2 regions of the Mycobacterium sp. Soil_C_30 genome follow, and region 1 is predicted to be linked to the other one. Evidence: riboswitches for the same ligand, from Rfam matches in the RefSeq annotation. Region 1 holds a riboswitch; the other holds the start of a gene.
What was found. A riboswitch is a leader RNA that binds a small molecule or an ion and turns the genes downstream of it on or off. The one in region 1 is predicted to bind thiamine pyrophosphate.
Positions count from the first base shown of each region.

Region 2: it holds a riboswitch for thiamine pyrophosphate, as region 1 does, so the genes downstream of both, AC3A6P_RS32210 (ECF transporter S component) here and thiC (phosphomethylpyrimidine synthase ThiC) in region 1, are expected to answer to the same signal.

Region 1 covers NZ_JBDGJH010000030.1:61,974-65,388, forward strand. The annotation lists gene thiD (bifunctional hydroxymethylpyrimidine kinase/phosphomethylpyrimidine kinase) at 1-273, opposite strand, end outside; gene thiC (phosphomethylpyrimidine synthase ThiC) at 270-1,835, opposite strand; TPP riboswitch at 1,827-1,936, opposite strand; gene AC3A6P_RS33580 (MFS transporter) at 2,097-3,415, shown strand, end outside.
Region 2 covers NZ_JBDGJH010000027.1:58,163-61,577, forward strand. The annotation lists gene AC3A6P_RS32195 (TMEM165/GDT1 family protein) at 1-523, shown strand, start outside; gene AC3A6P_RS32200 (hypothetical protein) at 540-929, shown strand; gene AC3A6P_RS32205 (hypothetical protein) at 936-1,502, shown strand; TPP riboswitch at 1,534-1,645, shown strand; gene AC3A6P_RS32210 (ECF transporter S component) at 1,779-2,393, shown strand; gene AC3A6P_RS32215 (ABC transporter ATP-binding protein) at 2,390-3,415, shown strand, end outside.

The sequences.
Region 1 (3,415 bases):
CAGCATGCCGGTCTTGGCGGCTTCGATGCCGATATCGGAAGTCACCGCGCTGATCTGCCCGGCCACCACGTCGAGTGGAATCTCGTGAAAGCCCTTGACGCCCACCGAGTTCTGCACCGTCACCGCGGTGACGGCTACGCAGCCATGCAGGCCCAGCATCGCAAACGTGCGCATGTCGGCCTGGATACCCGCACCGCCGCCGGAGTCGGAGCCGGCGATGGTCATCACCCGGTGCGGTGTCTGCCCGGGCGGGCTCAGCGGTAGGTACGTCATGAGGTCAAGGGTAGGTAGACGCGGTTGCCCTGCTCGGCGAACTCCGCAGATTTCTCCGCCATGGCTTCGCGGATGTCCTGGGTGATGCGCATCGAGCAGAACTTCGGTCCGCACATCGAACAGAAGTGGGCGGTCTTGGCCGGGGCCGCCGGCAGCGTCTCGTCGTGGAATTCGCGGGCGGTGTCTGGATCCAGCGACAAATTGAACTGATCCTCCCAGCGGAACTCGAACCGGGCCTTGCTCAACGCGTCGTCACGTTGTTGAGCGCGCGGGTGTCCCTTGGCCAGATCGGCGGCATGCGCAGCGATCTTGTAGGCGATCACGCCGTCCTTGACGTCTTTCCGGTTCGGAAGGCCCAGGTGCTCTTTGGGAGTGACGTAGCAGAGCATCGCCGTGCCGGCCTGGGCGATCATCGCCGCGCCGATCGCCGAGGTGATGTGATCGTACGCAGGCGCGATATCGGTGGTCAGCGGTCCCAAGGTGTAGAACGGTGCCTCGTCGCAGAGCTCTTCTTCGAGGCGGACGTTCTCGACGATCTTGTGCATCGGCACATGACCGGGTCCTTCGATCATCACCTGCACGCCATGGCTTTTCGCGATCTTCGTCAGTTCGCCCAGGGTTTCCAGTTCGGCGAACTGCGCCGCGTCGTTGGCGTCGGCGATCGACCCGGGGCGCAGCCCGTCGCCGAGGGAGAACGTCACGTCATACCGGGCCAGGATCTCGCACAGCTCGGCGAAATGGGTGTAGAGGAAGGACTCGGTGTGATGGGCCAGACACCACGCCGCCATGATGGAGCCGCCGCGGCTGACGATGCCGGTGACCCGGTTGACGGTGAGCGGGATGTAGCGCAGCAGCACACCGGCGTGCACGGTCATGTAGTCGACGCCCTGCTCGCATTGCTCGATCACGGTGTCGCGGTACACCTCCCAGGTCAGCGCCGTCGGGTCACCGTTGACCTTCTCCAGGGCCTGATACATCGGCACGGTGCCGACGGGGACGGGCGAGTTACGCAGGATCCACTCGCGGGTCAGGTGAATGTCCTTACCGGTGGACAGGTCCATGATGGTGTCGGCACCCCACCGGGTGGCCCACACCATCTTGTCGACCTCCTCGCCGATCGACGAGCTCACCGCCGAATTGCCGATGTTGGCATTGACTTTCACCGCGAAGGACTTGCCGATGATCATCGGTTCGGTCTCGGGATGGTTGTGATTGGCCGGGATGACCGCGCGGCCCCTGGCAACTTCGGAACGCACCAGTTCTGCTGGTACACCTTCCCTTTCGGCGATGAAGGCCATCTCCGCGGTGATCTCCCCGGCGCGCGCCCGCTGCAGCTGGGTACCCCGGTCGCGCACGACCGTACGGCGTGGCAGCCCCTTCTCCAGGTCGACGTGCGCCTCGGCGTCGGTGTACGGCCCGGACGTGTCGTACAGGTCGAGATGCTCACCGTTGGTCAGGTTCACCCGACGGAACGGCACCTTGGCGCCGTCGGGAAGTTCGCGGTAGGTCTTGTGGCTGCCCGAGATGGGGGCATGGGTCACGGATACGGCAACAGCACTCATCAGTTCACTCCCTACGCCGGCATTACCCGGTCAGGTTCGTACGGTCGACGGCCCCAGCCGTCCTCTCAGCGCACTCGGTGTGCACTCCCGTGTGGGTTACGCGACCAACCTAGCGCAGTCCGGTGCCGTGCCACACCCCGGGACGACGGAACGGGATGGAATGGGAATTGCACCACGAAGGTTTGCATAGCTAACATATGTAAATTGCGGCACACACCGTGGTGGGCTGCGCACGCACTCGATACGAAACGAAGAATGCTGATGACTGCCGAGCTCACCACCACCGACGCGAGCCTCACCGCCACCGCTCGACGCCGGATCAAGATGGACCACGACCACCCCCGCTACAAGTGGGTGGTGCTGTCCAACACGACCCTGGGCACCCTGCTGGCCACCATCAACGCGTCCATCGTGTTGATCTCGCTGCCGGCGATCTTCCGCGGTATCGGCCTGAATCCCTTGGCGCCCGGCAATGTGAGCTACCTCCTCTGGATGCTGATGGGCTACCTGGTGGTGACCGCCGTGCTGGTGGTGCCATTCGGCCGCCTGGGCGACATGCTCGGCCGGGTGCGGATCTACAACCTCGGGTTCGTGGTGTTCACGGTCGCCGCGGTGGCCCTGTCGTTCGACCCGTTCTCCATGGGCGGCGGTGCGGTGTGGCTGATCGCCTGGCGCGTGGTCCAAGGTGTCGGCGGCGCCATGCTGATGTCGTCGTCCTCGGCGATCCTCACCGACGCCTTCCCGGCCAATCAACGCGGTATGGCGCTGGGCGTGAACATGGTCTCCGCGGTCGCCGGCTCATTCCTGGGCCTGCTGATCGGCGGTTTCCTCTCCGAGTGGCACTGGCAGGCCATCTTCTGGGTGGGCGTGCCGATCGGCCTGGCCGGCACGGTCTGGAGCCTGCGCTCGCTCAAAGAACTCGGATCCCGTACACCGGGCCGCATCGACTGGGCCGGAACGCTGACCTTCGGCGTCGGTCTGACGGTGTTGCTGGTCGGTATCACCTACGGCATCCAGCCCTATGGTGACTCCACCACCGGCTGGACCTCTCCTCTGGTCCTCGGTTCGATTGCCGCCGGGTTGGCACTGCTGGTGGTGTTCTGCCTCATCGAACTGCGGGTGTCGCAGCCGATGGTCGACATGAAACTGTTCAAGTCCGCATCGTTCGGCATGGGCAACCTCGCCGGGTTGATGTCGTCGGTGGGTCGCGGCGGCCTGCAGTTCATGCTGATCATCTGGTTGCAGGGCATCTGGCTTCCGCTGCACGGTTACAGCTTCGAGTCGACGCCGCTGTGGGCGGGCATCTACCTGCTGCCGGTCACCATCGGGTTCCTGGTGGCGGGTCCGATCGCGGGATCGCTGTCCGACCGGTTCGGGGCCCGGCCGTTCACCGTCGGCGGCATGCTGTTGATGGCGGTGACATTCGTTGCGCTGCTGCTGATCCCGGTGAACTTCGACTACTGGATGTTCGCGGTCATCGTGTTCCTCAACGGTCTGGGTGGCGGTATCTTCACCGCCCCGAACACCGCGGCCATCATGTCGAGCGTGCCGGCATCCCAGCGCGGTGCCGCCTCGGGTGT
Region 2 (3,415 bases), on a different contig from region 1:
CTTCTTCGGCCTCTGGACATTGCGCGGCGACAGCCTCAGCGACGAAGAGAAGAGCCGGGCCCAGCGGGCCACCGGTGCCGCATTCTTCGTGGTCACCTCGGCGTTCTTCCTGGCCGAGCTCGGCGACAAGACCATGCTCGCCACCATCACCCTGGCCGCCGACAACGACTGGCTGGGCGTGTGGATCGGATCCACCCTGGGCATGGTGGTCGCCGACGGGCTAGCGATCATCGTGGGTGCGGTCGCCGGCAAGCACCTGCCCGAGCGGCTCATCCAGATCGGCGCGGCGGTCCTGTTCCTCTTGTTCGGCTTCTACATGCTGCTGGAGAACATCTTCACCAGCGCTCCGATCTGGGTCATCGCCCTCGCCACCGCGGCCATCGTCGCGCTGTGCGCGGCGATGCTGCGCGCCCTACCCGAGCGATTCCGGCCGGCGGTGCTGAAACCGCAGGACACCTCCCCCGCCGTCGGCGAGACTGAGCAGGCATCCGCCGCCGAGGAGCCTACGCAGAACCGGATCTGACCAGGGAAGGGACGTCATGACGACAGTCGCCGAGAAGCCGAAGACCGCACCCTGGCTCGTCTTTTCCCGATTCCTGGCGCTCGCCACGGTCGCCGTGGTGGCCGTCCTGTTCGTCACCGCCGGGTCGGTGATCCAGGCGGGCGAATTCCTGGACATCCACGGCGGGGCTGCGATCGCCTTGCACGTGGTGACGGGTGTGCTCACCGTGACGCTGGCGGGCTTGGCGCGGCAACGGCGTCACGGCTGGTGGGCGGCGGCCCTGGCCCTCGGGTTGTTCGCCTTCTCCTTTGTCCAGGCCTACCTCGGCAAGGGTCACACCCTGAGCGTGCACGTCCCCGGCGCCCTGCTCATCACGGCCGCCTCGGTCTGGCTGACGGTCTGGCTGTTCTCCCGCCCGCGCAGCTGAGCTGCGGTGACACTCGACGAACTGGCCCGGCACCTGTGTGCCTCCGGGGTGGTCACCGTATTGATCGACGGACGTTCGGGGTCGGGCAAATCCACCCTGGCCGACCAGTTGGCCCAGCGCTGGGCCGGCAGTGTGGTGGTGCGCCTCGATGACATCTACCCCGGCTGGGACGGCCTGGCCTGGGCGGTGGACCACGTTCACACCGAACTGCTGCAACCGCGCAGCGCGGGTGATCCAGCGCGCTGGAGGCAGTGGGACTGGACGACGAACACCCCCGCCGGGTGGCGTCCGGTCACTGCCACCCAACGCCTGATCGTGGAAGGCGTCGGCACCCTGTCCGCCGGCAACCGGGCACTGGCGGACATCGGCATCTGGATCGACGCCGACGACGAGGTGCGCAAGCAGCGGGCATTGCGGCGCGACGGCGACACCTACCGTCCTTTCTGGGACCGATGGGCGGCCCAGGAAGAGACCCTCATCGCCCGGCATGACCCCCGCTCGGCCGCGGACTACCTCGCCACCGGGACCGCCGACGGCACGGATTGGTGCTTCACCAGCACCCACCCGGTATAGCAACTCCTGTGTGTGTGGACTAGCTTGGAGCACGGAACACCACGGGAGTGCACACCGAGTGCGCTGAGAGGACGGCTGACCGGCTGTCGACCGTACGAACCTGACCGGGTAATGCCGGCGTAGGGAGATGCACGTGAACATTGCCTGTCACGTAACACCCATCTGAGCGCCCGTTTCGGCGCCGCACTGCCACGGTCGCAATCGCCGTGCTCGCCTTCACGATTCGTCGCTGCCCGGTCCGTGCACGAATCTCAAATACTCAGTACGAGGAGTCTCATGTCCCATCCGACCTCCGACACCCGTCGCCCCGTGCGCTGGCGCGTCGTCGACATCGTGGTCGCCAGCGTGCTCGCGGTGGCCGCCGGCCTGGTTTTCGTCTTCTGGAACGTCGCGTCCAATCCCATCGCCACCCCGTTGAACGCCGTCCTGCCCGGCCTGCAGGCACTCGCGGGCGGCGGTTGGCTCTTCGCCGGCGTGCTCACCGCGCTGGTGATCCGCAAACCCGGCGCGGCCCTCTACGGCGAGTTGGTGGCCGCCACGGTGTCGGCCCTGGTCGGAAACCAGTGGGGCGTGTTGACCATCGAGTCCGGCCTGGTGCAGGGCCTGGGCGCCGAACTGGTGTTCGCGCTGTTCCTCTATCGCCGGTGGAACCTGCCCGTGGCCACCGCCGCCGGCGCTGCCGCCGGTCTGGCCCTGGCCATCAACGACCTGATCCTCTGGTACCCGGGATCGACCACCACCTTCGCAGCCATCTACACCGCCTCGGCAGTGGTCTCCGGTGCCGTCCTGGCCGGGGTGCTGTCCTGGTTCGTGGTCCGGGGCCTCGCCAAGACCGGAGCGCTCAGCCGCTTCGAGTCCGGAAGAGTGGTCGCGAGTCCCGCGCCTCGATGACACCTCGTCTCGGTGGCGCCGACGTGACGGCCGCCGGGTGGGGCTGGCAGCACGCCGGTCAGAGCCGTTGGGCGATAGAGGATCTGGAGCTGCACGTCGCGGCCGGAGAACGGGTGCTGTTGCTCGGACCGTCGGGGTCGGGGAAATCGACCCTGCTGCACGGTCTGGCCGGGCTGCTCGGCGGCTCCGAGGAGGGGCACCAGGCGGGCAGGCTTCTGATCGACGGCGCCGCACCGGTGCAGCAACGGAACCGCCTCGGAATGGTGCTACAGGACCCGGACTCACAAGTGATCCTGTCCCGCGTCGGCGACGACGTCGCGTTCGGCATGGAGAACTTCGCCGTTCCCCGCGACCGGATCTGGCCGCGCGTCGACGCGGCGCTGCGGTCGGTCGGCCTGAATCTCCCTGTCCACCACAACACCTCAACGCTGTCGGGTGGGCAGAAACAGCGGCTGGCGCTGGCAGGTGTGCTGGCGATGAGCCCGGGCCTGCTCCTGCTGGACGAACCCACCGCCAATCTCGATCCCGACGGGGTGATCGAGGTGCGCGACGCCGTGACCGCGGTCGCCGAACTGACCGGTGCCACCCTGATCGTCGTCGAGCACCGCACCAAGGTCTGGTTACCCGTCGTCGACCGGGTCATCGTGCTCGGCGCCGACGGGACTGTGATGGCCGACGGCCCACCGGAACAGACCATCCGGCGCGAACGTGATCACCTACTGCAGTCCGGTATCTGGATCCCTGATGCACCGGTCCCCCACCTGAACCGCACCCCGCCGCCTGTGGGGGAACCTCTGCTGGCAGCGACGGACCTGTCGTTGGGGTACCGCGCGAATCCGCCGCTTCGCACCGGGCTCGACTTCGGCATCTCGGCGGGGCGGGTCACCGCGGTGACGGGCCCCAACGGCGCGGGCAAGTCGACACTGGCCCTGACCCTCGGAGGTCTGCTGCCACCGCACGGCGGCGCACTCGAAGCACGCTCCGACTTCGCGCCGTCGCCGAAGAACCGCGAACCCGCCCGG